One region of the Bradyrhizobium sp. CCGUVB1N3 genome, then DNA from elsewhere that is predicted to be linked to it. Evidence: riboswitches for the same ligand, from Rfam matches in the RefSeq annotation. Region 1 holds a riboswitch; the other holds the start of a gene.

The links. A riboswitch is a leader RNA that binds a small molecule or an ion and turns the genes downstream of it on or off. The one in region 1 is predicted to bind ZMP and ZTP.
Region 2: linked by a shared signal. The riboswitch ahead of purH (bifunctional phosphoribosylaminoimidazolecarboxamide formyltransferase/IMP cyclohydrolase) and the one ahead of NLM33_RS49945 (N-formylglutamate amidohydrolase) in region 1 are both predicted to bind ZMP and ZTP.

What each region holds. Positions count from the first base shown of each region.
Region 1 is NZ_JANADR010000001.1:8,487,389-8,501,822, forward strand. Features, by position in the region: gene NLM33_RS40060 (solute carrier family 23 protein) at 1-466, shown strand, start outside; gene NLM33_RS40065 (hypothetical protein) at 877-1,971, shown strand; gene NLM33_RS40070 (histidine phosphatase family protein) at 1,978-2,682, opposite strand; gene NLM33_RS40075 (2-isopropylmalate synthase) at 3,138-4,700, shown strand; gene NLM33_RS40080 (TRAP transporter substrate-binding protein) at 4,905-5,906, shown strand; gene NLM33_RS40085 (Spy/CpxP family protein refolding chaperone) at 6,147-6,728, shown strand; tRNA gene NLM33_RS40090 (tRNA-Lys) at 6,893-6,968, shown strand; gene NLM33_RS40095 (hypothetical protein) at 7,318-8,925, opposite strand; gene NLM33_RS40100 (hypothetical protein) at 8,906-9,160, opposite strand; gene NLM33_RS40105 (hypothetical protein) at 9,697-9,999, shown strand; gene NLM33_RS40110 (PIN domain-containing protein) at 9,996-10,430, shown strand; partial or broken gene NLM33_RS49940 (N-formylglutamate amidohydrolase) at 10,656-10,955, opposite strand; gene NLM33_RS49945 (N-formylglutamate amidohydrolase) at 10,954-11,352, opposite strand; ZMP/ZTP riboswitch at 11,407-11,486, opposite strand; partial or broken gene NLM33_RS40115 (DUF932 domain-containing protein) at 11,900-12,463, shown strand; gene NLM33_RS40120 (ArdC family protein) at 12,523-13,416, shown strand; gene NLM33_RS40125 (TetR family transcriptional regulator) at 13,417-13,875, opposite strand; gene NLM33_RS40130 (hypothetical protein) at 13,862-14,434, opposite strand, start outside.
Region 2 is NZ_JANADR010000001.1:6,335,830-6,350,263, reverse strand. Features, by position in the region: gene NLM33_RS30260 (RsmB/NOP family class I SAM-dependent RNA methyltransferase) at 1-1,082, shown strand, start outside; gene NLM33_RS30255 (heparinase II/III family protein) at 1,240-2,958, shown strand; ZMP/ZTP riboswitch at 3,019-3,100, shown strand; gene purH (bifunctional phosphoribosylaminoimidazolecarboxamide formyltransferase/IMP cyclohydrolase) at 3,125-4,717, shown strand; gene NLM33_RS30245 (MFS transporter) at 4,989-6,374, opposite strand; gene ggt (gamma-glutamyltransferase) at 6,490-8,241, shown strand; gene NLM33_RS30235 (glutathione S-transferase family protein) at 8,412-9,077, opposite strand; gene NLM33_RS30230 (DUF2239 family protein) at 9,231-9,815, shown strand; gene NLM33_RS30225 (2-hydroxychromene-2-carboxylate isomerase) at 9,919-10,524, shown strand; gene panE (2-dehydropantoate 2-reductase) at 10,624-11,547, shown strand; gene NLM33_RS30215 (c-type cytochrome) at 11,723-12,322, opposite strand; gene NLM33_RS30210 (sorbosone dehydrogenase family protein) at 12,493-13,767, opposite strand; gene NLM33_RS30205 (NAD(P)-dependent oxidoreductase) at 14,047-14,434, opposite strand, start outside.

The sequences.
Region 1 (14,434 bases):
CAGCCTCGCGACGATCGTTTCGGCCTGCGGCGGCGGCACCGGCGTCACCACCTATGCCGAAAACATTGGCGTCATGGCGGCGACGAAGGTCTATTCGACGCTACTATTCGCGGTGACGTCCGTGGTGTCGATCCTGCTCGGCTTTTCGCCGAAATTCGGCGCGCTGATCCTGTCGATCCCGGGTCCCGTGATTGGCGGCCTGTCGATCGTGCTGTTCGGCCTGATCGCGGCGATGGCTGGGCGAATCTGGGTCGAGAACAAGGTCGACTTCTCCGCCCCCCGCAACCTGATCACGGTCGCCGTTGCGCTCACCGCCGGCGCTGGCGATCTCACGCTCAAGTTCGGCGCCTTCACGATGGGCGGTATCGGCACCGCGACCTTCGGCGCGATCGTGCTCTATCAGGTGCTAGCCACGAAGAACGAAGGTAACGGTTCCGTCACGCCGCCGGCAGCTCAAGCGCGATGACGCCGTCGCCGCTGTCTGCGGCCCTGACACTGTCGCGTGCCACCGATTCAATGGCGGGCCATCGCTCGCGGAACAGCGCCGATGCGTCGTGAAAATTCGAAGCGTCAACCCTGACGCAGCAGGCCCGCCGTCGGCCACCATCCGCTATCTGAAAGGAGAAAGTAAAGCCGACGCGCTCTCCATCGCCATCGACCGCCCGCTGTCTTTGCATCAGTGTCCCCTGATGTTGCATTCACCGGCGCACCTTTCGTTTTCGATTTGGAAATTCCTGCGGCGCTATTGTGGCGTTGTTCAAATAGGTTTGCAGTGTTGCAAACATCTGACACTTATCGTGAGGTAGCGCTTCCAAGCCCTGTTCCCGATGACTACGATTGAGGCAGTCGGCCGAATACATGAGCTCGAAGACGGGCATGAGAGCGAGACGTTACATCCTCACAAGCGCGGCGCTTGCGCTCGCAATCGCGCTGACGGCACCGATCGATGTCGGCTCGCCGGCGCGCGCACAGCCGGCCGCGCTCACGGCCGAGCAATCGAAGGCACTCGAGACCTACGATCGCGCCTTGAATGAATTCAAGACGATCCTGAACCAGCGGCGTCGCCAGATCGATGCGCATGAGCCGCTTCCGGACCGCCCCGGCCAGGCCCTCTACCTTGCACGCGTCGATGTCATGAGCTCCTACAAGGATCTTACCGATGCGCTTCCGTCGCGGATCGGGCGGCCCAACAAATACGAGGTTCCGCCGACCTATTTCGACGCCGATATCGAACCGCTGATCGACGAATACCGGGCCCTCTTCGACGTCATGGAGGCGCCGCCCGCGAATGCGCAGGCTTCGCCGACGCCGTTCAAGGACGTCGTCGATCTCGGCACCGCGATCGCGCGCGCCAAGGGACTTGACGCGAAAGGCGCCGATGCGGCCGGCCGCATCAGCCTGGGGCTATTCTTTGCCGAGACCAACGGCAAGCAGAATGTCGGCAACGGCCGCGCCAAGGCCTATATCGGCAGCTTTCAGACAGGGCCGTCGGAGGACCGCAACGGCCGCAAGCAATGGCAATCGATCAAGGCCTCGATCGCCGCCTTCGATCCGCAAATGATCGCGCGCGACGACAAGGAGGAGGCCCGTGCCGCCGGCCTCGACCATCGGCTCAACCACTGGACCGCGGTGCGTGACGGCCTCATGAACGCGCACGCCGATCTCTTCGCGCAGATCCCCGGCATCGCCAGGACGCTGCCGGATCCGATCGACCAGATGAAATTCTTCGAGCTCATCCAGATCATCCCGACCGCGACCCGAGCCGCGCTGAAGTCGGGCAATTTACTTCAGAGCCGAGTCTCCGACCCGACCGTGATGAAATATCTGCGCAACAACAGCATCTTTGCCTATGGTCGCGCCGACAGGGCAAGAACGTCGGCGAGCTTCCGCGAAATCCTCGATGCGATGTGGCTGTTCAATCAGAAGTTCGCGCGGGCGCAGGCGGAGTTCGAACGCGTGCGGACGCGGTGAGGGCATTCACCGCATCGTCTCCGCCAGCTTGCTCCATTCGCCTGCACCGATGCGAACGATCAGCTTCGCTCCGCCGGCGCCATCGGGCTTGAACACCGAAGCCTCGCCCTCGCGCACGTCGAACCAGTCCTTGCCGAAAGCGTCCATGAGGTTCGGCTTGTGCGAGACGATGACGAGATTGCCGCCTGCGGGCGGCGGCGTGGCCGCGAGCTTGCGCAGCGCCTGGGCGCGGCGGTTGTTCTCATCGGGCGACACCACGAGACCGCCCTCGGTAACGTCTACGGATGCCGTGACAGTGCCGAAGCCGAGCAGCGTGCCGGTGTCGACCGCGCGCTGGAACGTGCTCGTGATGACCGCGCTGACGGGAATGCCGAGCCTGTGCATCGCAGCTCCGACCGCCGTGGCCTGCACACGCCCTTCCTCGGTGAGTTGCCGCTGGGCCGCGACGTTTTTCATGTTGAGCGGATCGGTGTCGGCCTGGTTCGCATAGGTCGGACCGTGTCGGAACACGATGACGTGGCCGCCCTGGCGCACCCCCTCCAGCCATTCGGGCTGCGCTGCCGTCACCGGATTGGCGGCGAGACCAACCCACAAGATGAGCCACGCAATACGGATGCCAAGCATGATGCCGCCTCCCATCGGCCGGCGCGGCCCGGCCATGCCGCGCCCCGATGTAGCGCGAGCGCGCGACGCAGGCTTTGCCGTCTTCATGAGCTTTTCGTGACGGGCGCTTTGCGTTTGATGGAGGCGGCGGCGAGGGGAAAGACCGGGTTGGGTCGGCCGATGCGCACCTCAATCAGGTCAGTTACCCTGACCATCTTTTGGCGTTGCAGTTTCAGCCATTTCTCGTCTAGAAACGCCTCAACGAGCCTCCCGGCAACGAACCGTCAACGGTTTTGGCCGAGGATTTTGTGGCTCAAAGGGTCTGGCAATGCTGATTCGCGGCCAAAATGACGGGATTTCGGGGGAGGCGGCTCTGGCCGTCTGCACCGCCGCGTCCCGGCCCGCGATCCTGCCCACCCTCCTTCTTGGCGAGCTCCTTCTTACCTGCCCCTGAGGGCCGGCTGGGCGAACGCGCCTGGGCACTCAGGGGTTGTACGAGATCACCGGACACCTCAAGCGCTCGAGCCAACTGAAGGGCGCACCAGCTTAAAGGAAATTTCGAAATGGCCACCGTGAACAAGTCCGAGAAGGACCGCGTCATCATTTTCGACACCACCCTGCGCGACGGCGAGCAGTGCCCCGGCGCCACCATGACGTTCGAGGAGAAGCTCGAGGTTGCCGAACTGCTCGACGATATGGGCGTCGACGTGATCGAAGCCGGCTTCCCCATCACCTCCGAAGGCGACTTCCAGGCGGTGAGCGAGATCGCGCGCCGCTCCAAGAATGCCGTCATCGCCGGCCTGTCGCGCGCGCATCCGGCCGACATCGACCGTTGCGCCGAAGCGGTGAAATTCGCCAAGCGTGGCCGCGTCCACACCGTGATCGCGACCTCGCCGCTGCATATGCGGGTGAAGTTGAACAAGGCCCCGGAGCAAGTGATCGAGACCTCGGTTGCCATGGTCGCGCGCGCCCGCAATCTGATCGACGACGTCGAATGGTCGGCTGAGGACGGCACCCGCAGCGAGATGGACTTTCTCTGCCGCATCGTCGAGGCCGTCATCAAGGCCGGCGCCACCACGGTGAACATCCCCGACACCGTCGGCTACACTACGCCGGACGAGTACACCCACTTCATGAAGACGCTCATCGAGCGGGTGCCGAATTCAGACAAGGCGGTGTTCTCCGTGCACTGCCATAACGACCTCGGCATGGCCGTTGCGAACTCGCTGGCCGGCATCGTCGGCGGCGCGCGTCAGGTCGAGTGCACCATCAACGGCATCGGCGAGCGTGCGGGCAATGCCGCCCTCGAAGAGATCGTGATGGCGATCAACGTGCGCAACGACAAATTCCCGTACTGGAACAAGATCGACACCACGCAGCTCACCCGCGCCTCGAAGGTGGTGTCGGCGGCGACTTCGTTCCCGGTGCAGTACAACAAGGCGATCGTCGGCCGTAATGCCTTCGCGCATGAGAGCGGCATCCATCAGGACGGCGTGCTGAAGGACGCTTCGACCTACGAGATCATGCGGCCCGAGATGGTCGGCCTGAAGCAGTCGTCGCTGGTGCTCGGCAAACATTCCGGCCGCCATGCCTTCATCCACAAGCTGGAGGAGATGGGCTACAAGCTCGGCCCCAACCAGCTGGAAGATGCGTTCGCGCGGATGAAGGCGCTGGCCGACCGCAAGAAGGACATCTACGACGAGGACATCGAGGCGCTGGTCGACGAGGAAATGGCGGCCTCGCACGATCGCATCAAGCTGACCTCGCTGACCGTGATCGCCGGCACCCATGGCCCGCAGCGCGCGACCATGAAGCTCGACGTCGACGGCCAGACCAGGATCGAGGAAGCCGAGGGCAATGGTCCGGTCGATGCCGTCTTCAACTGCATCAAGGCGCTGGTGCCGCACGAGGCCAAGCTCGAGCTGTACCAGGTTCACGCCGTGACCGAAGGCACGGACGCGCAGGCCGAAGTGTCGGTCCGTCTGTCCCATGACGGCCGTTCGATGACGGCGCGCGCGGCGGATCCGGACACGCTGGTGGCCTCCGCCAAGGCCTATCTCGGCGCGCTCAACAAGATCGTCATGAAGCGCCAGCGCGATACGGTGACGACGGCGGCGGCGAGCTGACAAGCGAAGCTTGTCATTCCGGGTTCGATGCTCCGGGCCGCGCTAGTGCGGTCCCGTCGCATCGCCCCGGAATGACCGTGATAAGAGATAGCAGCCCTGCTAACGGCCAATAGCGGCTGCGGAAGCGAGCCGCTATTGATGCAGCCGGCATAAGGATCGGCCGCCCGCGCGCGGGGCGGCCCAAACAATAACAAGGGAGAGATCATGCGCACTTTCGCGATCGCGGCATCCGTCGCGGCTTTGGTTCTGGGGCTTGCCGGTCCGGCAGCCGCCGACCCGATCGTCATCAAGTTCAGCCACGTCGTCGCAACCGATACGCCGAAGGGCAAGGCGGCCGAGAAGTTCAAGGAGCTCGCCGAGAAGTACACCGGCGGCAAGGTGAAGATCGAGGTCTATCCGAACTCGACGCTCTACAAGGACAAGGAAGAGCTCGAGGCTCTCCAGCTCGGCAGCGTGCAGATGCTGGCGCCGTCGAACTCCAAGTTTGGTCCGCTCGGCATCCGCGAGTTCGAGGTATTCGACCTGCCCTACATCCTTCCCGACCTGAAGACGCTGCGGAAGGTGACGGAGGGACCGCTTGGCGCGAGGCTGCTCAAGCTGCTGGACTCCAAGGGCATCACCGGCCTTGCCTATTGGGACAACGGCTTCAAGCAGATGAGCGCCAACAAGAAACTCATCACGCCGGCCGACTATCAGGGCGTGAAATTCCGCATCCAGTCCTCGCGCGTGCTCCAGGCGCAGTTCAAGGCGCTGGGATCGCTGCCGCAGGTGATGGCGTTCTCCGAGGTCTACCAGGCGCTCCAGACCGGCGTCGTCGACGGGCAGGAGAATACCTGGTCCAACATCTACACCCAGAAAATGCACGAGGTGCAGAAGTACATTACCCAGACCAATCATGGCTACATCGGCTACGTTGTGATCGTGAACAAGAAGTTCTGGGACGACCTGCCCGCCGATGTCCGCGACCAGCTTGCGAAGGCCATGAAGGAAGCGACCGACTTCAACAACGCGCAGTCCCAGAAGGAGAACGACGACGCGCTCGCCGAGATCAAGAAGAGCGGCAAGAACGAGATCATCTCGCTGACGTCGGAGCAGGACGAGGCGATGCGCAAGGCGATGGAGCCGGTCTACAAGGATGCCGCGGGCCGCGTCGGCCAGCCGTTGATCGACGAATTCCAGAAGGAAGCGAAGAGCGCGACGAACTGAGCTCGCGCCGTTGCAATGCGAGAAGGGCTTCCGTGCGCGACGCGGAAGCCCTTCATTCGTTTTGGCGGTCATTGTTGCGAATAATTTCAAACTGCGACAATGGAAGCGGTGTTTGCAAAGCGGTGTTTGGATATATCTTCGGATTACATCTTGGTAAGACTGGCCTCTCTATCGAAGTTGTAAGTTGAACACGGTGCAAATGGCGCCCATCTTCAGGGAACCTTGGAAGAGGAGGTTCGTATGAGGAAGTTCGCCATCGCCGCCATCGCGGTGCTCAGCATCGCCGGCTCCGGCGCTGTCTACGCGCAATATCACCGTTTCTCCGACCACATGCGTCACATGCGCATGAATCCGGAAGATCGCGCCGCCTTGGTCGATGCGCGCATCGCTGCCGTGCATGCCGGGTTGAAGCTGAATGCCGACCAGGAGAAGCTGTGGCCGCCGGTCGAGGCCGCCGTGCGCGATTTCGCCAAGCTGCGCATCGATCGCGCCAATGCGCGGATGAACGCTGGCCCCGGCGATGCCGACAAGCAGGATGATCCGGTCGCCCGCCTGCGCCAGCGCGCTGACGACATGGGTGCCACGTCCACGGCGCTAAAGAAGATCGCCGATGCCGCCGATCCCCTCTACAAAACCCTGGATGAGGGCCAGAAGCGGCGCCTGGCCGTTCTGACCCGCCACCAGGGCCCGTTTGGCGGCGAGGAGGGCTGGCGTCACCGCTTCATGGAGCACCGCATGGACCGCATGATGGACCGCGGCATGGACCGCTTCCATGGCAGCGACCGGGATGGCGGGCCGGACCGGGAGGGCGGCCGCCTGTAAGGCCCCGCAATTCTCCGGGCAACGCGAGCGAAGCCGCTGGAATCCAGCGGCTTTTCTCTTTTTGGGACCCGGCCATGAAGACTTGGAAAACCTCGTCCACATCGCTTGCCTTCCCGGGATCGCTTTGCTAAACGACCGGCCTCGCAAGGCATTAGCCGCCTTTCGGGCGCATAGCTCAGTTGGTAGAGCAGCTGACTCTTAATCAGCGGGTCCCAGGTTCGAGCCCTGGTGCGCCCACCAAACAAAACTTCCTCTTTTTCAATAGGTTACGGGAAGGTCGCCGAGAACAAAACTGGTCTCGTGCGACGTTTTTTCTGGTCGCACGTCGCACGCCATGCGACGAGCCGACGAAGTTCTTGGTGTGTTCTCGAGAGATGGTTCGCATAGCGAAGTATCTTCCGGCCAGGAGATGCTGAAGCTGATGGGCCGACTGCGAAATTACGTTGACAGCGCCAAGTTGGTTAGCGCTCGGCACGGGCGATCGACGGGACGGCATTCGTCATCGTCCGAGACCCAGAATATTACCACGCAAGCACCGCTGCATCGTGCACGCTACAACCAGCCGAAATGAGATTCGGCCGGTCGGCGATCAGCCCTTCATCCCTTCTTTGCGCACCTGCAATTCGAGGCGGTCGATGCCGGTATCGGCCCGATCGGCATTGCGAGCACGGTAATGCTTCACGATGGTCTGCGCGCTTCGGTACGAGTGCCCCGTGATGTCGCAGATCGTCAGGAGGTCGCAGCCGGCGCGATCAAGCAGCATCACGCAGGTATCGCGCAGGTCCTGGTCGTGTTTCTGGTCGAGTTCGCCGGCGCCATTGACGAACATCAGCGACGGGCACGGCTTCAGGCGCCATGCTCCGCCATCGCCATTGCTGTCGCGCGCCGCCTGCGCCTCCAGCCATCCCGCCAACGCTCGCGCGCGTTGATCGATTGCGCGAGCGCGCTGCGCTTTGTTCCCTTCATCGAGAGGGAAGGGCGCGAACAGCCCGTCGACGGTACTGATCAATTCCGTGGTCAGTCGCTCCGCGCGGACGATCGCCCGGCGCACGGTATCGCGTGCGAGAAACCCGAACACGGCTACGGCACGCGCGGTCGACACCCAATGGCGGTAGGTGCTCTCGTCATAAGGCTCACCGGTGTCCTCATTGACAACGAACTCGAGCGGCACCGTCTCAAGTTGAAGCCGTAGCTTAAGCGCCTTTATCCGCGCCCGCGAAACGTTTAGCCGTGTACTAAGTTGAGGCGCCTCCTTGATGTCGACGAGTTCGCCAGTCTTGCTTTGCCGGAACGCATGCCGTCCCGCAGCGTCGCTCTCGTCGCGCATAATCAACCGGTCGGTCTGGCGCTGCCCGGTGAACAGCGCCAGATAGAAGCTGTCGCCGATCGAGGCCCGATCGATCGCATCGGCCGCGGCAACCCACGCGGAAAATTCTCGCATCGCGACCAACACGATGCGGCCGTCCGGATGATCGAACTCCATGCCCTCCCGCGGGTTGGGTCCGAGGCGCCACAGGATGCTTTCTTGGCCCCAAGTAAACGCGGCTGACAGCGTCGCGATCATCGCCAGCGCCATATGATGGCCGCGTACCGACTTCGCATAGTTGTAGAACGCTCGGAACTCGGGTTTACCGATCGACGATGGTGTTGCGGTGGCGATCGCCTCGAGTTCGCGCGTGGGCTCGGCAACGCCCAGAAGTCTGGCAGCACGAATCTCGGCGCGCATTCTCGCAGCAGCTTCGCGCGTCTGCGGCCGATAGAGAATAGCTGAGATGCACTTGCGATAGGACGATTGCGAGGCGGAGGACAATGCCTTGAACTCCTCCGATTTGCTCCAGTCGTCCAGAAGATCCTCAATAGTGGCACGCTTCCGTACAGTAATCTTTTTGGGCAGTTTGCCAGCGCGCCGCGCCGCCTCAATTTCCGAGCTTCGTCTGTCGGAAAAGTCGGAGGCCTCCTGTAGATTGAACCATGCGCCGACCGGGCGGCCCTTTTCATCGTGGGGCGGATGGCGCAGGTCCGTATCGACAAAGCCGAGTGCCCTCGCGTAAGCGCCATGCGACGAGCGCGGACGGCCGTCACGCCACTTCACATAGGGGAATTTCGGATTGGCCATAGAAGCCTCGGCGCCGAAGTAAAGGAAAGGCAGCCATTGGAATCTAGCACCATCTTTAATGTCAAGCGCCATTGTGCCCATAGGCCACTCTCAGGCGCTCGCGATGTTCTTCGTCGCTTGCCGCCGGCGGTGGCGCGAATGCGTCATTAGCGATCGTCTTCGGGCGCATGGGATGATGCCGAGTCAGCCAGGCGTCGAAGCCAGTACGCTCCCATTTGAGCGGTCCGCGTTCGCTGATCGGCGCTGGCAAGCCGTCGCGCTCGTGCCGGCTTTGGCGCGTGCGATAGAACGTGTCCAGTGAGACGCCTATCGCCATCGCAACCTCGGTCGAAGAATAGGGTGGCTCCATCCTCTGGGGACTGTTCGGCAGGCGCATATGCATAAGTCCGCAACGCCGCGTCACTTCTCCCTCCTTTGACAGAAGTCGATAGAACATGGGAGCAGACAAGGACGAAGGTGAAAGCGCACGCACCAGACGTAGGGAATTCGGCTAATTTGGAGTGCCACCGCCGCGTCCTTGCCATTGCGCGGATCGCTCCGCATCCCGACAAAGATGACGAATTGCGGCCCCAAGACAAGGAAAAACATCTCATAATTCAATGCGTTGCATCGTAGCCACGCGCTGATCCGACATGCGAGGCGTAGCAGATCGGGAGATCGCAAAGTCGAGCGCACAAAAAATATTTTCGTGATGACCGTCCGAACCGCCACTTGCGTGATTGCTAAGAGCGCACAGCTCCGCCCTCCTATCATTTCTTCCACCTCTGCCGCTCGCGGGGTCACAAAAGAGTCGCGGCCTTGCCGCGAACCGAAAATTCGGCTATATAACCAGCTATACGATGGAGGCGATCAGTGAGCAAAAGCGCACAGAAAAGGGCGATCGAAAATTACCGATCCCGGCTGACGAAGCGTGGCATTGTGCGGTTCGAACTCCACGCCCTCGAGACCGATCGCGACCTCATCAGAGCGCTTGCGCGCAAGCTGATCGAGGAAGGCCCGGAAGCTGGTAGTCTCCGGCGCACGGTTCAACAGGCCGTTTCTGGCGAACCCTCCAAGCCCGGTGGCATCTTGGACGCATTGCGTCGCTCTCCGCTCGTTGGCGCCGATCTCGACCTGACGCGCCCACGCGAAGAAGGGCGCAAGGTCGACCTGTGACGCGCTATCTTCTCGACACCAACATCATCAGTAACGTCGTCAAGCCGCAGCCGTCAGAGCCGCTACTGGCTTGGATGGCAGCACAGCGAGATGAGGATCTGTTCATCGCATCGCTTACGGTCGCGGAAATCCGGCGCGGCATCCTTGAAAAGCCGCGCGGGAAAAAACGGGACGCTCTCGATGCGTGGTTCTCCGGCCCGGATGGGCCTCAGGCCCTGTTCGCGGGCCGCATTCTGCCATTCGACGAGAAGGCCGGGCTTGTCTGGGCGCGCCTGATGGCGGAGGGCAAAGTCGCCGGACGGCCGCGCAGTGGGCTCGACATGATCATCGCAGCCATTGCGGCGGCTAACGAATGTACTGTCGTAACGGATAACGAGAGGGATTTCACCGGAGCTCAGATTATAAATCCGATGCGCAGACGCGGGTTGTGAGCGGCATCCGGTCCATCAATCTTCGCCTCATTGACGAACTCGTCGACTTTGTCCGCGTCTGAAGACCGAGTGGCGCGCGCTCGCCAGCCCCGGCAAACCAGCCGCGCGCTGCACTGGCCCGCTACATCCCGCACCACAGATCGATAATCTCTTTGAACACATCGCGAAGTCGCGGTTTTAAGTGCTGAAGCTGTATTGGATCGATTCGCGGTCGGATAGGCTCGTCTATGTGACTGCAGTCCAGATACGTTGTGTAGCGTAGCTCGATCTGTAGCGTCTCCGTCGAAGAGTCGCAGTATCCCTAATCAAATAACCGCCCGAGAAGGGCTCGTTGCAGACCGTCCGGAAGCGTTGTCGTTCGAAGGCATTGATGGCGAGATTGGTCGTCTCTTGCCGACACGATACACCCCGTAGGTCACCGACGCAGACATCGTCTTCAATGGGGCCGAAAAAAGAGTGAAGATCAAGAAGCAGAACCCGCTTATGCAAGGTCAGCAGGTGTCCGATGATATTGGACAGCTCTTCATGGTAAGGATGAGTGGTAGTCGACCAATCGTTGACGAAGACTCAGTGTTTCCGGGAGCTCCTGATAGATCGGCGTTCCATCAAACATCGAGTCGAAGATGACAGCTTCGTGGAATGAGCCAAATAACAGTCCTTCCGGATCCCGATTTAGGTCAGTGACGTATCGACTGTGTTTAGCCTCGATAGTCGTAACGCCCAACTCAGGCAGAAAATCGTAGGCCATTGGGAGATACCAATCAGTGTTTCTCAGCCACGCTCGATGAAGTGGCGTAAATGCATTCGCGATCGATGGCGGAACGAACGTGCCGCTGTGCGGCATACTAGCAATGACGGGAACTGATTTTCCCCGCAGGTTGCCCGATTCGATACAGCTCCTGACCGCATGTATTCGCGCCAGCCAATATGTTGGTCATGGGCAGCGTCCCTCACTCTAGAATTAACCGAGCATCCGCTCGGCGGCCCAGGCGAACGGCACGATACCCCGCTCTCCCCGTGGTTTGTCCACGTCAATCGCCAGTTGAGCAAGGGTCGCAGTCTATCACTCAACAGATGCAACGGTGTATCTGCGCGGCACGCATTTTCAGGAAGCCTCGCAAATGTGCTACAGCATCCGCTGCGACACGCTGACCGATTTTTCAGAGTTCGATTCGCGTGACGAATATCGGCAAGATTGAGACTTTGTTTCTCTTGCGATGAACTGAATAGACAGGCCAAGTCGGCGGAAACGGCCGGAAGGGCGGAAATACGCCGATCCTGACATGCTGAATTCCGGCGGTGCGCCTTTGAGGGGAAAGCCTCCCCCTACGCCCGAGCCTATGGTCTCGGCCGCCTCCTCTGCGGGAGAGCCCCGCAACGCCCCATGAGAGTGAGAGGGTGGACGGGCTTCGCCGTGACGAGTTGAGGGCTGGAGGAGAGGCCTCCGGCGCCCGTCATGGAGATGACCCATGACTCAAGGCGAAGTTCTGAGCGCTGGCCGCGACCGAGTCGGCGGCTACAAGGTGGACGTAACCCGCGGCGAGCGCATCGGCCGCGTATCCTCGGAGTGGTTTTCACGGCCGGCGGACGAGCGCTATCTGTCGCTGTCAGACCTCTACGCCGCCATGCACCGACGGACCGAGCGCAGCCGGACCCGAACGGTCGAGAGCGCAGCGATCCGGGTGGAGGCCAGCCGCGACAATGCTGAGCGCCTGGCGCTGATACTGCCCGGCTGCGATGCGCCGATCGCACCGACCCACTGGAGCTTCAGCCAACTCGCGGGCCTTGTCGGAGCGCCAGCGGCCTACCTCCGGCAGCTTCCGGCGCCGCTCGCCGGCATCAACCTGCAGTACGGCTTGACCTCCCATTCCGCCGAGCAAGTGAAGACGCTCGAGATCGAAGATGGTCGCGTTGAGCTTCGCGCTGTTACAGGCCCTGAATACGGGCGTATCTTTGATCATGCACTCGTGGCGGCCGTGCAGCGCATCGCCGGCAATGGCACGGGCGATACGCGGTGGAAGGTGCCGGGCTTAGGTCATGTTGCAACTGTATTCTTGAACGCTGAGACCTCCTGCGCAGGGAGGGCCTGATCATGGCGTTTCGAGATCGGGCCGATGTCTACGGCCGCATCACCGCCGAGATCATCGCGGCAATCGAGCAAGGTGCCGGCGAGTGGTGCGCGCCATGGTTCCACAACGGGACGAGCGCTGCCCGTCCGACCAATGTCGCTTCCGGCAAGCGCTACCGAGGCATAAACACGTTGGCCCTTTGGCACGCAGCCATGGCCGGCGGTTACGCTGATGGCCTATGGGGTACTTATCGGCAGTGGCAGAACGTCGGCGCGCAGGTACGCAAGGGAGAGCGCTCGACGACTGTGGTGTTGTGGAAGCAGATCGCTTCGTTCGAGTCGGCCGACGACGATGACAGTGATGATGGTGGCCACCGCCGGATGTTCGCCCGGGCGTTCTCGGTGTTCAACGTCGCTCAGGTGGACGGATATGCGCAGCCGCAGGCGGACGTCCTGTCGGAGAGCGAGCGCCTAGCGCATGCCGAGGCATTCATCGCCAACCTCGGCATCAAGACCGTCTTCGGCGGTTCGGAGGCTTACTACCTCCCGTCATCGGACACGGTGTTCATGCCGGACTTTGCTTCCTTCCGCGATGCCGCGTCTTTCTATGGGGTCTGGACGCATGAGAACGGACACGCCTCAGGGGCAAAGCACCGGCTTGACCGCGATCTCTCGGGCCGGTTCGGCTCGGCTGCCTATGCTGCCGAGGAATGCTGTGTGGAGATTCTCAGCGGGCTTATCCTTGCCGATCTGGGCATCGCCCACCATCCACGTGCCGATCATGCAGCGTATATTGCCTCGTGGATCGACGTGCTGAAGGATGATTCCCGCGCCATCTTCACGGCAGCCAGCAAGGCGCAGCAAGCGGCCGACTGGATGCACGCGCAGCAGCCAGCACAGCTTGAATCGGCAGCCTGATCAACGGTTGCGGGCGTTCGGCTTCGTGCCATGCAGATGCACTGGAGACCGCAACGCCCGCAGTTCCGCATCAAGTTTCGCGGCCCTTCTCTCGACGCGCGCAGTTGCCAGTTCTGCGTCCTGCGCGCACTTGAGCAACCTCGCGTTCTCGGTTGCTAGCCCGCGAACCTGCTCCCTCAACTCGATTGCGACGGCGCGCCAGTCCGTTTCTGGCGCTTCTTTTGGTGCCGCGGCAGCGTCGACCCGAGACGAAGCTGCTTGAAGCAACTCAGCAATGACATCGCGATGATTGACGTAGATCGCATTGCGTCCAATGCCCGCTTCACGCGCAAGGTTGGCGACGGATAGCTTCGCGTTTCCCTCCCGCGCCAACAACCGCGCCAACGCTGCGCGCAGGCGATGGGCAGTCGCATCCCGGCGCTTCTGCTGGGGCGTGATGCCCGTCTTATCGGCGGGCATCATCGCTCTCCCCATCCAGCCCCCGGAGGATTCGGTCACATTCGAGAATGCGCTCTTGGGCGAGTTTCCGGCTTTCACCGTCGAGGGCAGGATGCTCAAGCAACTGAGTATTGCGTACCTGCCGATCTTTCCACACGGCTCTATGGCGCTCGCTCACGGCGAAGTTGGCGCAGCGAGCGCATACACTCTGTGTTCGCAGGACTTCATTCGGACCATGGTCATCACCCTGACAGGCGGAATGCTCGCGACGATAGAGGCAGTAACCCCAGTCACACACGCCGAGCACCATCCCGCTGTCTTTCAGGATGAAGTCAATATATTCTCCGAGGTCGCCATCACGCGTGCGGCCCCGGAATGGTGACCGCGACGCGATCATGCGCCCGGCATGGCCTGACAGATTTGATGCCGTCAGAAGATCCTCCAGCGCTGCCCGTGTTTCCTTCAGGATCTCGTCGTTGATCAATTCGGCGAGTTCGAAGTCCGTACCCACATAAGCGGAATCGGTCATCACCCGGCTGACGTGCCCAAGATGCTCCTGGAGGGCATGAAGGCCTGTTCT
Region 2 (14,434 bases), 2.2 Mb from region 1:
CGCCGCGCGCGCAAAGCGCGCTCCTGATCGGCGCTGCGCAAATTCTCTGGATGGATGTTCCCGATCACGCGGCGGTCGATCTCTCGGTCCGCCTGGTGCAATCCGACCGCCGCGCGGCGCGCTATGCCGGCCTCGTCAACGCCGTGCTGCGCCGCTGCGCGCGTGAGGGCAAGGCGCTGCTGGAGGAAGTCGCGACGCAATCGCTCGACCTGCCGCCCTGGCTGCTCGCGCGCTGGAGCGCGCATTATGGCGAGACCACCGCGCGCGAGATGGCGCTCGCGCTCGGCCACGAGCCCTCGCTCGATCTGACCGTGAAGTCGGATGCCGCGCAATGGGCGAGTCGCCTGCACGGCGAGGTGCTGCCGACCGCAACCGTGCGCACGCTGCTGCACGGCGCGGTGACCATGCTGCCCGGCTTCAGCGAAGGCCAATGGTGGGTCCAGGACGCCGCAGCCGCATTGCCGGCCCGGCTGTTCGGCGATATCGCGGGAAAATCCATCGCCGATCTCTGCGCCGCTCCCGGCGGCAAGACGGCCCAGCTGGTGCACGCCGGCGCGAATGTTGTCGCGGTAGACCGTTCGCCGGCGCGCGTGGCACGGCTGCGCGAGAACCTGGCGCGGCTGTCGTTGCAGGCCGAAACCGTCGTCGCCGACGCCGTGGAATGGGCGGGTCCACAGCACGGCTTTGACGGTATCCTGATCGATGCGCCCTGTACCTCGACCGGCACGATCCGCCGCCATCCCGATGTGGCCTGGCTGCGCCAGGAGTCCGACATCGCGGCGCTCACGTCGCTTCAGCAGCGCCTGCTGCGCAAGTCCGTCTCATTGCTCAAGCCGGGCGGAACGCTGGTCTATTGCACCTGCTCGCTGGAGCCAGAGGAAGGCGAGCAGGCGATCGCCACGCTGCTGGCAGAAGAGCCGGCGCTGCGCCGCGTGCCCATCCAGCCGTCCGAGGTCTCGGACCTGGCCGAGATCATTACCACTGAGGGCGACCTGCGCACCCTGCCGAGCCATTTGCCAAACGCCGACCCACGGCTCGGCGGGCTCGACGGATTCTTCGCCGCCCGGCTGGTTAAATCCTGATTTTGCACCGGATTTTGCGTCGCTGATGCTGATTCGCCGCCTTTCAAGGTGGTGTCAGCCGGCCGATTTTGGGATTAAAAGGATTCGTCAGGAATCCTCTCCCCCTTCAAGGCAAGGCGTGTCGGTCGCTCAACGCAGACGCATCTCGACGTTGGTCATGAACCGCTTCGCGCGGAACATGCTGGCGCGCGCGAGCGGCGGGTCGGTGGCGGTGTCGCGGCTCTGGCCAGGCCGCACCGACCGGCTGATCATCGCGCCGCACGACCTACGCACCGCTGACGCCACGCGCGCAGCCGAGATCTATGCCGGGCGCTTCGTGTTCGCCGGCAAGATCGTCAATTGCCACGGCCGCTCGATCTTCGATCTCGAGCCGCCGTCGGAGGACTGGGAGGTCGCCCTGCTCGGCTTCGGCTGGCTGCGTCACTTGCGCGCCGCCGACACGGCGCTGACGCGGGCCAACGCCCGCTCGCTGGTCGAGGACTGGATCTCCAATCCCGCCAACAAGCGCCGCGCCGTGGCCCGCCGCGCCGACGTGCTGGCGCGTCGCGTGATCTCGCTGTTGTCGCAGGCCCCATTGGTGCTTGGCGACACCGACAACAAATTCTATCGCCGTTACCTGCGGGCGCTGGCCCGCGAAATTCGTTTTCTGCGCTTCACGATGGTCGACATCCCCGACGGGGTGCCGCGGCTGCAAGTGTTGATCGCGCTCTGCTACGCCTCGCTGTGCCTTGCCAACCAGGCGCGCCACATCCGCAGCGCCTCGCGCAAACTATCCGACGAATTGCAGCGTCAGATCCTCCCCGACGGCGGACACATCTCCCGCAATCCGGGCGCGTTGATCGAGCTCCTGATCGACCTGTTGCCGCTGCGCCAGACCTTTGCGGCGCGCAACATCGCGCCGCCGCCGGCGCTGCTCAACGCGATCGACCGGATGATGCCGATGCTGCGCTTCTTCCGGCACGGCGACGGCAACTTTGCGCTGTTCAACGGCATGAGCGCGACGTCGTCGGATTTGCTCGCCACGCTGCTGGCCTATGACGATACCCACGGCGCGCCGATGGCGACGATGCCGCATACCGGCTTCCAGCGCCTCGACGCCGGAGCGTTGACGCTGATCATGGACACCGGCGCGCCGCCGCCGGCCAATGTCAGCCACGACGCCCATGCCGGCTGCCTGTCATTCGAATTGTCCTCAGGCACGAGCCGCATCGTGACCAATTGCGGCATGCCGACGACGGGGCGCGACAATTGGCGGCCGTTCGCGCGCGGCACCGCGGCGCATTCGACGCTGACCTATCGCGAAACGTCGTCTTGTCAGTTCGTCGAATTGTCGGCGATGAAGAAGCTGCTGCACGGCGCGCTCGTGATCAGCGGGCCGGCCGTCGTCGAGAATTTTCGCGAGGTCGTTGCGAACGGCACGTTGTTGACGACGTCGCATGACGGCTATCTCGCCAAGTTCGGCGTGATCCACCGGCGTGTGGTGATGGTCGGCAATGATGGCACGCGGCTCGACGGCGAGGATACGCTGTCGCCGCCGCAGAGCGGACGGCTGAAGGGCGCGAATTCCGATTTCGCGCTGCGCTTCCACCTGCATCCGGCGGTGAAGGCGAGCCGGCTGTCGGACGCCCGCGGCGTGATGCTGGTGCTGCCGAACCGCGACGTCTGGACCTTCGAGGCGCTCGACGACAAGGTCGATCTCGAGGACAGCGTGTTCCTGGCCGGCAATGACGGGCCGCGCCGCACCGCGCAGATCGTGATCCGGCAGGATGCGCGTCAGGCCCCCTCGATCCGCTGGAGCTTTGTCCGCTCCACTGCTTCGCCCCAAGTCACCAATGCCCGCCGCAACGCCCGGCGGGAGCCGGAACTTCCGCTGTAAAGGCAGCGCGATTCCGTCCTATCTAGCCGTTGTGAACAGCACCGAAAGCTGGTAACGAGCCTCCGCTCGCGCGACTGGCGACCTTGGATGGAGCACCATCGGGAAGCGCGGGACATAGCTGCCGCGCGCCTGGGCATAGGGACTCCCTGAACAGAGGATCTTGCTCATGACTGACCACCCCCGCCGCGTCACCCGCGCCCTGCTCTCCGTTTCCGACAAGACCGGCCTGATCGAATTCGCCAAGGCGCTTGCCGCCCACGGCGTTGAGCTGGTGTCGACCGGCGGCACTGCCAAGGCGATCGCGAGCGCCGGCCTCAAGGTGAAGGACGTCTCCGACCTCACCGGTTTCCCCGAGATGATGGACGGCCGCGTCAAGACGCTGCATCCGAAGGTGCATGGCGGCCTGCTTGCGATCCGCGACAACAAGGAACATGCGGAAGCGATGAAGGCGCACGGCATCGCGCCGATCGATCTCCTTGTCGTCAATCTCTATCCGTTCGAGGCGACCGTCGACAAAGGCGCGGGCTTCGAGGAGTGCATCGAGAACATCGACATCGGCGGTCCCGCGATGATCCGCGCCGCCGCCAAGAACCATGACGATGTCGCCGTCGTCGTCGAGGCGCAGGATTACCAGGCCGTGCTCGACGAGCTCGCCGCCAACAACGGCGCGACCACGTTGAAGCTGCGCCGGCGCCTCGCCGCCAAGGCCTATGCGCGCACCGGCGCCTATGATGCCGCGATCTCCAACTGGTTCAACCGGCAGCTCGAGATCGACGCGCCCGACTACCGCGCCTTCGGCGGCAAGTTGATCCAGGCGCTGCGCTACGGCGAGAACCCGCACCAGACCGCCGCCTTCTATGCGACGCCCGACAAGCGGCCGGGCGTCTCGACCGCGCGGCAATTGCAGGGCAAGGAGCTCTCCTACAACAACATCAACGACACCGATGCGGCCTATGAGTGCATCGGCGAGTTCGACGCCAAGCGCACCGCGGCCTGCGTCATCGTCAAGCATGCCAACCCCTGCGGCGTCGCGGAAGGTCCCGATCTCGCCACCGCCTATCGCAGGGCTCTGGCCTGCGACTCGACCTCCGCCTTTGGCGGCATCATCGCGATGAACCGCGCGCTCGATGCCGACACCGCGCGCGAGATCACGAAGATCTTCACCGAGGTGATCATCGCGCCGGACGCGAGCGAGGAGGCAATCGCCATCATCGGCGCGCGCAAGAACCTTCGCCTGCTGCTCGCCGGCGGCCTGCCCGACCCGCGTTCGGCCGGTCTCACCGCCAAGACCGTTGCCGGCGGCTTGCTCGTGCAGAGCCCCGACAACGCCGTGGTCGACGACATGACCTTCAAGGTGGTGACCAAGCGTGCGCCGACCGACGCCGAGATGCGCGACCTCAAGTTCGCGTTCCGTGTCGCAAAGCACGTCAAATCCAACACCATCATCTATGCCAAGGATCTGGCCACCGTCGGCATCGGCGCAGGCCAGATGAGCCGGGTGGATTCGGCGCGGATCGCGGCACGCAAGGCGCAGGATGCGGCGAACGAGCTGAAGCTCGCCGAGCCCCTCACCAAGGGCTCGGTCGTCGCGTCAGATGCGTTCTTCCCGTTTGCCGACGGCATGCTCGCCTGCATCGAGGCTGGCGCCACTGCCGTGGTTCAGCCCGGCGGCTCGATGCGCGACGACGAGGTGATCAAGGCCGCCGACGAGCACGGCATCGCCATGGTGTTCACGGGCACCAGGCACTTCCGGCACTAGCTGATCCAGCGTAGCCGGATTGCGCTTCAGCGAAATCCGGGTCGCGGTGGGCACGCACCCTCCACGCGTCGTCCCGGCGAAGGCCGGGACCCATACCGCGTGATCTATCGGTAGCGCGTAGTCTTAGTACCGTGGAATGACTGCTTAACTGCCAGTCTTCGCCAAACTGCTCCCTGGGGTAATGGGTCCCGGCCTTCGCCGGGACGACCTTGAAATGCCTGGCGATAGTGCCCTGGATTGCGCTGCGCTCCATCCGGGCTACGAGCCGCAGCTACTCCCGCACCCGCATCAACAACGCCAGCCCCGCGGCGAAGAACACCACCAGCACGCCCATGCCGGCCTTTTGACTCGCAGTCCCGGCCGTGATTGCGCCGATCAGCAGCGGACCGATGAAAGACGTCACTTTTCCCGTCAGCGCGAACAGGCCGAAATACTGCGCGATGCGGTCCTTCGGTGCGAGACGGATGAGGAGCGTGCGCGAGGCGGCCTGGAGTGGGCCGCCGGCGGCGCCGATCAGACATCCCAGTACGAGATAGGCGCGCTCGGCTGCGCCCGCGAACATGGGTCCGCCCGGCTCGGGCGGCGCCACGCTGATGAACAGAATCGAATCCTTGTCGACCAGCAGGATCGCGGCGAGCGACAGCAGCAGGATCATCATGCTGATGGCAATCACGCGCTTCGGTCCCAGGAGATCGTCGAGCTTGCCGCCGAGCCACGCGCCGAACGTGCCGGCGATCGCCAAGATGATCCCGAAAGTGCCGATCTGGATCGTGTGCCAGCCGAACGTGCCGGCGGCATAGATGCCGCCGAAGGCGAACAGCGACACCAGGCCGTCGGTGTAGATCATGTTGGCGAGCAGGAACGTCGCGAGCGATTTCTGCCGCGGCAGTTCGCCGAGCGATTGCTTCAGCTGCGTGAGTCCTGCGCGCAACGCCGCGCGCACCGGCCGCTTGGCGGGATAGTCCGGCGTGAACAGGAACATCGGCGTCACGAACACGATGAACCAGAGTCCCGTCAGCGGTCCCGTGATGCGATCGCCCTCATGCATGGCCGGATCGAGCCCGAACAATGGCTTGAAACCAAGCAACGTACGCCCGGTCTCCGGGTTTGCGGCGAGGAAGCCGAGCACGATGATCAGGCTGATGATGCCGCCGACATAGCCGGTGGCCCAGCCATTGCCGGAGAGCCGGCCGATTCGCTCTGGCGGCACAAGTGTCGGCATCATCGCATTGTTGAAGACTGTCGCGAACTCCGCGCCGACGCTCGCGAGTGCCACGGCCGCCAGGAGCGGCGGGATGATGGCGGGATCGCCAGGCTTGCCGATCCATAGCGCCGAGGAGCCCAGCACCAGGATGGCGCCGAAAGCAGCAATCCAGGGCTTGCGACGGCCCGCGGCGTCGGCAACGGCCCCTAACACCGGCGACAGCAGGGCGATGACCAGGCCGGCCGCCGCCATCGCAAATCCCCACAACGACTGTCCGGTCGCGGCGTCTGGCGCGACGCTGGTGGCGAAATAGGGCGCGAAGACGAACGTCGTGATCAGGGTGAAATAGGGCTGCGCGGCCCAGTCAAAGAAGATCCAACTGACGACGGCGGTGCGCGGCGGATAGGTCCGCTCCGCATCGGCGATATCGGTATCAGAGGCGATCGTCGTCATCAGCATTCCTTAGCACGAACAGTTTTGCCTCCCTTAGCGCAAACGGTATAGCATTGCCGTGACGGCTGTGCAGTGGCGGCAAGACACGGCAGAAACAAGACACGGCGGAATTTTGATGATGTCGTTTGTCCTGACACGACGAAAAGTCGTAGCTGCCCTCACGATTCTAGGTATCAGCCTGTTGCCGGCGCGCGCTCAGGATGCGCGCCGCATCTACGAGCCGCCCGCGCTCGACACCGTTCACGCCATCGCCGCCGAGCACGGCATGGTGGTGGCGCAGGAAAGGATCTCCGCGCAGATCGGCGCAGACATCTTGCGCAGCGGCGGCAACGCGGTGGACGCCGCGGTCGCGACGGGTTTCGCCATGGCCGTGACCTATCCGCGCGCGGGCAATATCGGCGGCGGCGGCTTCATGGTGATCCATTCCGCCGACCGCAAGGAAGACGTCGCTATCGACTATCGCGAGACCGCACCGGCTGCGACCACATCAGATATCTTCCTCGGCGCCGACGGCAAGCCCGATATCGCGAAGTCGCGCGATTCCGCGCTCGGCATCGGTGTGCCCGGCACGGTCGCGGGACTTGCGCTGGCGCTGGAGAAATACGGCTCCGGACAGTTCACCCTGGCGCAATTGCTGGAGCCCGCGATCGCGCTCGCCCGCGACGGTTTCGTCATCAGCGACGACACCGCCGACACCTTGCCGGGCGCGCACAAGCGATTCGCGCGCTGGCCGGCGTCGGCGAAAATCTTCTCACGACCGGACGGTACGCCGCTGCAAGAGAATGACCGGCTGGTGCAAGGCGATCTGGCCCAGACCCTGGCGACCATCGCCGCCCAAGGCTCGCGCGGATTTTATGAGGGACCGGTCGCCGAGAAGCTCGCCAAGGCCGTCACCGATGCCGGCGGCATCATGACTCCGGAGGACCTGCGGTCATACAGGCCCGTGATCCGCCAGCCGGTGCGCGGCAGCTACCGCGGCTTCGACATCGTCTCGATGCCGCAGCCGTCGTCGGGCGGCGTGGTGCTGGTGGAGACGCTGAACATCCTGGAAGGCTTTCAGCTCTCCGAGCTGAAGCAGGGCTCGCCGGCCTCGCTGCATCTGCTGATCGAATCGATGAAGCGCGCCTATGCGGATCGCGCGCGCTACCTCGGTGATCCCGCTTTCGTCAAGGCGCCGATCGAGACCCTGATCGCCAAGGGCTATGCGGCTAAACTGCGCGCCGGCATCAACGCCGATAGTGCCACGCCGGCGAGCGAGATCGTGGCGAGTGCGACGCCGCCGCGCGAAGGCAGCAACACCACGCATTTTTCAGTCGTCGACAGTCGCGGCAATGCGGTGAGCAACACCTATACGCTCAACTTCAGCTATGGTGTCGGCCTCGTCGCCGACGGCACCGGTGTGCTGCTCAACAACGAGCTCGACGATTTCACCGCAGCGGTTGGCGCCTCCAATGCCTATGGCCTCGTCGGCTACGAGGCCAATCTGCCCGGCCCCGGCAAGCGGCCGCTGTCCTCGATGTCGCCGACGATCGTGCTCAAGGACGGCAAGCCGGTGCTGGTCACGGGCTCGCCCGGCGGCAGCCGCATCATCTCCACCGTGCTCCAGGTGATCGTCAACGTGCTCGACTACAGGATGGATGTCGCGGCTGCCGTCGCGGCACCGCGGCTGCATCACCAATGGCTGCCGGATGAGGTGCGCGTCGAGCGTGGCTTTTCCGACGACGTCCTCTTCGAGCTGAAGGCGATGGGTCACCTCGTCGTCGAACCGATGGGCCAGACATCGGCCAACTCGATCGCGGTGACGCCGAACGGGCCGTTCGGCGCGCCCGACCCACGCACACGGGGCGCTGCGGCAGTAGGGCAATAGCCCTCTCTACCCGGTAGCCGCAGATGCGCCCCATGAGAGTCGTCGTGCGGGCATTCCGTTGATCGCAGCCGTAAACTAGAAGCCGTCATTCCGGGGCGGCTCGAAGAGCCGAACCCGGAATCTCGAGAGTCCGGGCTCGCCCTTCGGGCGCCCCGGAATGACAGCGAAAATTACCGCCCGATCTGGTACGGCCCGCCCTTCTCCAGCGCGCGTTGATAGGCCGGGCGCGCGTGGATGCGCTCGAGGAACGCCATCGCCTTGGGATGGCCCTGCTCCAGCCCGCCGCGGGCTTGCGCCGCTTCCAGCGGAAAACTCATCTGGATATCGGCCGCGGTGAATTCGGGCCCAGTGAACCACTCGGTTTTACCGAGCTCGCCTTCCCAATAATCCATGTGCTGCTTGATCTGCGGATTGACCAGCGCCGTCAGCGCCTGGTTCGAGACCTTGCGCACCAGGGGACGCAGCAGCGCCGGCGCGCGCTTCGGCATCAGCGTGAACAGCAGCTTGAGCAGCAGCGGCTGCATCGCTGAGCCTTCGGCATAGTGCAGCCAATAGGTGTAGCGCAGCCGCTCCGGCGTGTCCGGCGGCGGGATCAGGCGGCCGTTTCCATAGGTGCCGACGAGGTATTCGACGATCGCGCCTGACTCGGCGATGGTGTTGCCGTTGTCGGTGATCACGGGCGACTTGCCGAGCGGGTGGATCGCTCGCAGCTCCTTCGGCGCGCGCATGTCCGGCTGACGCTGATAGCGCACGATCTCGTAGGGTACGCCCAACTCCTCGAGCAGCCACAGCACGCGCTGCGAGCGTGAATTGTTGAGGTGATGAACGGTCAGCATTTTTGAGGTCCCCAGCTGGTCTCGGGCGTGTTGGTGCCAGCCCGGCGGGCGAATGTCGAGCCGGACGGTCGCCATTTTTACCCGGGCATATTGACGCTTCTATTTCACCCGGATATTAATCCCACCACCGTGTCAGATTACACAGCGATTTCAATGCAGGATACCTTTACAGCCTTTGTCGGCCAACGGCGCCTGGCCTCGGGGCCGATCGCGGATGTGGCCTTGGCGGTCAAGCGCGCGGATGCGTGGGCGGGCTCGCCGATCGTGATCTTCAACGACTTGACCGGGCGGGCGGTCGATTTCGATCTGCGCGGCGACGACCAGGAGGTGCTGGCCCGGCTGGCGGCGATCGCGCCGGCGCAATCCGATGGGGGCATTGAGCTGCCGAGTGCGCCGCGCGGCCGTGGCCGGCCGAAGCTCGGCGTGGTGGCGCGCGAGGTGACGCTGCTGCCGCGGCACTGGGAATGGCTCAACGCGCAGCCGGGCGGCGCCTCGGTCGCGCTGCGCAAGCTCGTCGACGAGGCGCGCCGTGCCAGCGGCGATCGCGACCGCGAGCGGCAGGCGCGCGATGCCGCCTACCACTTCATGTCGGCGATGGCGGGGAATCTTGCGCATTTCGAAGAGGCCTCGCGCGCGCTGTTCGCAGGTGACCGCCGCCGTTTTGCGACCGAGATCGCCGACTGGCCCGCCGACATCCGCGACCACGTCCTGAAACTCGCAAGCAGCGACCGCGCGTAGGCGGAACACGCCCTGCAAGGTATTATGACCATCATCAAATAGGTGGACCTGCCGCGCCTGCTGCGCCAAAATATACGCAAAGCGAGACTCACGGGAGGACGTTTTGACGCATGCCCCACAATTCTTGTTCGATTTCGGCAGTCCCAACGCGTTTCTCAGCCATGAGGCGATCCCTGCGATCGAGACGCGGATCGGCGTGAAATTCGAGTATGTGCCGATCCTGCTCGGCGGCATCTTCAAGGCGACCAACAACAAGTCGCCGGCCGAGACGCTCGCCGGCATCAAGAACAAGCGCGAATTCCAGGCGGTCGAGACCGAGCGCTTCCTCAAACGCTTCAACGTGCAGCCCTATGTGTGGAACCCGTTCTTTCCCGTCAACACGCTGAACCTGATGCGCGCGGCGATCGCGGCGCAGATCGAGGGCGTGTTGGAACAATATGTCGAGGCCGCGTTCCACCACATGTGGCGCGAGCCGAAGAAGATGGACGATCCGGAAGTCGCGATGAAGGCGATCGCCTCATCGGGCCTCGATGCCCAGAAGCTGTTCGCCCGCGCCCAGGAGGGCGAGGTGAAGGCAAGGCTGATCAAGAACACCGAGGAGGCCGTCGCGCGCGGCGCATTCGGCTCGCCGACCTTCTTCGTCGGCAACGAGATGTTCTTCGGCAAGGAGCAGCTGCGCGAGGTCGAGGAGACGGTGTCGGGAAAGTGATTCCGGCCCAACGAGCGAAGTGAGGTATCTCCCCCGTGTCGTCCTGGCGAAAGCCACGACGACACCGAGACAAGAGCAAGAACAAACGGAGCATCTTTCATGCGCATTCTCGTAGTTGGCGCCGGCGCCATCGGCGGTTATTTTGGTGGCAGGCTGTTGCAGGCTGGGCGCGACGTCACCTTCCTGGTGCGGTCGCGGCGCGCGAACGAGCTTGCGAGCGCCGGCCTCGTCATAAAGAGCCCGAACGGCGATGCGACGTTGACGAATCCGCCGGCGGTGCAGGCGAACAAGCTCTCCGAAAAATTCGACGTCGTGCTGCTGAGCTGCAAGGCGTTCGACCTCGACGACGCCGTTAAGTCGTTCGCGCCGGCGGTCGGGCCGAACACCACGATCATTCCCGTGCTCAACGGCATGCGGCATCTCGACGTGCTGGACCAGAAGTTCGGCGCCGAGCGCGTGCTCGGCGGGCTCTGCGCCATCGCCGCGACGCTGAACGAGAGGCGCGAGGTGGTGCAGCTCCAGCCGATGCAGTCGATCAATTACGGCGAGCGCGACGGAAAACTCTCGGCGCGGGTGAAGGCGATCGAGGAAGTTTTCACGAGCGGCATCGCGGGCGCGGCCGCGAGCCACAACATCATGCAGGACATGTGGGAGAAGTGGGTGTTCCTCTCCTCGCTCGCGGCGTCGACCAGCCTGATGCGCACCTCCGTCGGCAACATCCTGGCGGTCGCCGGCGGCAAGGATTTTCTCCTGGGCATGTTGGACGAGACCAGCGCGACTGCGACCGCATCGGGCTACACGCCCGGCGGGCCGTTCTTCGAGCGGGTCAAGGGCTTGATCACCACCGAGGGCTCACCGATGACCGCGTCGATGTTCCGTGACATCAAGGCAGGCCTGCCGGTCGAGGCCGATCACATCATCGGCGACCTCATCGCGCGCGCCGATGCTGCGAAAGTGCCGGTGCCAAAACTCCGCATCGCCTATACGCATTTGAAGGCGTATGAGAAGCAGCGGGCTGCGTAACTGGGCAACCCCACACACCGCCGTCGTCCCGGGGCGCGCGAAGCGCGAGCCCGGGACCCATAATCACAGGATTGGGTTTGGCGAGGACTCGGAGTTGCCAGCTCGCGCTACAACTCCTCCCTGGGGTTATGGATCCCGGATCTGCGCTTCGCTTGTCCGGGATGACAGCGGTGATCTACTGCAAATGCGCGAGGTAATGCGCGAGTGCGGTGATCTCCTCTTCGCTGAGCGAATAGGCGATGTCGGCCATGGCGGCGACGCCGCCGCCGACGCGCAAGCCGGCCTTGTAGTCGCGCAGCGCTTTCACAAGATATTCCTCGCGCTGACCGGCAAGGCGGGCGACGGCCTTGGTGCCGGCATAGCTGTCGGTGTGGCATGAGGCGCAGCGGCGGCCGGCGGCTGCTTCCTTGCCTTTCTTCGACAGGTCGGGATCCCCGTCCTCCGGACCCTTCGGCGGGGTGAGCTGCGAAAAATAGGCGCCGAGACTGCGGATATCCTCGTTGGTGATCTCTTCCGCGATCGGCTGCATCTGCTCGTTCTTGCGCGAGCCGGCGCGGAAGAACACGAGCTGCCACTGCAGGAACTGATCCGGCTGGCCGGCGAGCGAGGGGATGTTCTCGGTCTGCGAGATGCCGTTGTCGCCGTGACAGCCGGCGCAGACCGCGGCCTTCTCCTTGACGTCGGCAGCGTGCGCGAAGGGGGCGGGGTGATTGAGGAGCGCTGCGAGCGAAACAGCGAGCGCGCTGAGTGGGCGCGAAACAGATTGCCTGTGCATGACGGGAGATTCCGATTTGCTCGTCATTCCGGGGCGCCCGAAGGGCGAACCCGGAATCTCGAGATTCCGGGTTCGATGCTTCGCATCGCCCCGGAATGACGAGCGTGTAACTTCAAACGAAAGGCTGCGGCTGCCCATCGGACAACCGCAGCCCCCAGTCTCACGTCGCGCTACTTCTTGCTGTAGCTGATGCGATAGATCGCGCCGGCCCAGTCGTCGGCAACGAGGATCGAGCCGTCCTTGGCGAGGATGATGTCGTCGGGACGGCCGAGATAGCCCTGGTCACCTTCGAGCCAGCCGGAGGCGAACACTTCCTGCTTGGGGTTCTTGCCGTCGGGCCCGACGATCACGCGCACGATGCGCGCGCCCTGGTACTTGTGCCTGTTCCAGGAGCCGTGCTCGGCGATCAGGATGTTGTTCTTGTACTCGGCGGGGAATTGGTCGCCGGTATAGAACTTCATGCCGAGCGGAGCGACGTGGGCGCCGAGATTCAGCACGGGCGGCGTGAACTCCGAGCACTTGTGGCCCATCGCGAACTTCGGATCCGGCAGATCGCCCTGGTGGCAATAGGGATAGCCGAAGTGCTCGCCGATCTTCGAGATCATGTTCAGCTTGTCTGAGGGCAGATCATCGCTGACCCAGTCACGCGCGTTCTCGGTGAACCAGTATTTGCCGCTGCGCGGATCGACGTCGCCGCCGACCGAGTTGCGAACGCCGAGCGCCCAGACTTCGGCGTTGCCGGTCTTGGGATCGACGCGCCGGATCTGCGAGACGCTCGTCGGCGGAATGCCGACGTTGAAGGGCGGTCCGAACGGCAGGAAGAACCAGCCGTCCTTGTCGGCGGCGATGTACTTCCAGCCATGCGCGGCATAGGACGGCATGTCGTCATAGACGACCTTGCCCTGGCCGAGATTGTCGAGATTCGCTTCGGCGTCGTCGTAGCGGATCAGCTTGTCGACGGCGATGACGTAGAGCGCGCCGTCCTTGAAGGCGAGGCCGGTCGGCATGTTCAGACCCTTGAGGATGGTCTTGACCTCGCGCTTGCCGCCATTGTCCTTGATCGCATAGACGTTGCCGAGGCCGAACGAGCCGACGAACAGCGTGCCCTTGTCGCCCCACGCCATCTGCCGCGCGGCGAGAACGCCGGGCGCCCAGACCTCGATCTTGAAGCCCGCAGGCAGCTTGATCTTCTTCACGATGTTGGCGAGCTCGGCCTCGGATGCGCCGGTCGGCGGACCGGACGGCGGCGCAAGACCCTTCTGCGCCTCGGTCTCATCTCCCAGGAACCAGTCATCCGGCGGATGGGTCCAGAATTCCTTGGTGCCGGATTCGTATTTCTTCAGCGCCCGGTTCTTGTCCTGCTGCTGCGCATTCGCGACGCTTGTCCCCGCGAGCAGGGCAACCGCCGCAAAAGCAAAGATGGATCGATGGAATATGGATGTCATCGCGTCACTCCCCTAAGGCGGCCGTGGCGGCCACACCGTTATTGTTTTGCTATTCGAGAGGCGAAGTTCGGAGTCTGTCGATGGAGGCAGACGCGAAAAGGTTAGCACATCTGCAAGCGCTGAGAAGGAGCCAGCGCGCATCGCGATCAGCCTCAATAAAAATTGAGAGACGGTTTCTCCGCATGCATGGCATGCGAATGCGCGCGTTCTCGCTGCAACGCGGAATCACGTGGCAGGCGACTGTTTCGCAGGCACGCACTCGCGTGCACGCGATGAGAATTATGAGACTACGGGATAAGGCCCGCGATCGAACACCGTGTCATGGTAGCCCTTTGAGCCGACCTGACGCGCCAACGCGCTGCGAAAATCGCTGGCTCCGCGCAGGCTGCTCAGCACGTGGGCAAAGTCGAATGCGGGCCGCCAGCCCAGTTCGCGGCGCGCGCGTTCGTTGACGTAGACGCGGTCGATGGTCGGAAACAGGCGCCAGTCCCGCGCAGCGTAGAGTCTTGCGCAATCGGGATAGAGCGTATGCACGACGCGCGCGGCGTCCTCAGCCAGGGCGGCGAGGTGGCTTGGCGTGAACGGGCTGGTCGCCGACACGATGTAGCGCGCGAAGCCGATGTGAGCTGCGCGCTCGACGGCGAGCAGATGCGCGCTCACCGCATCC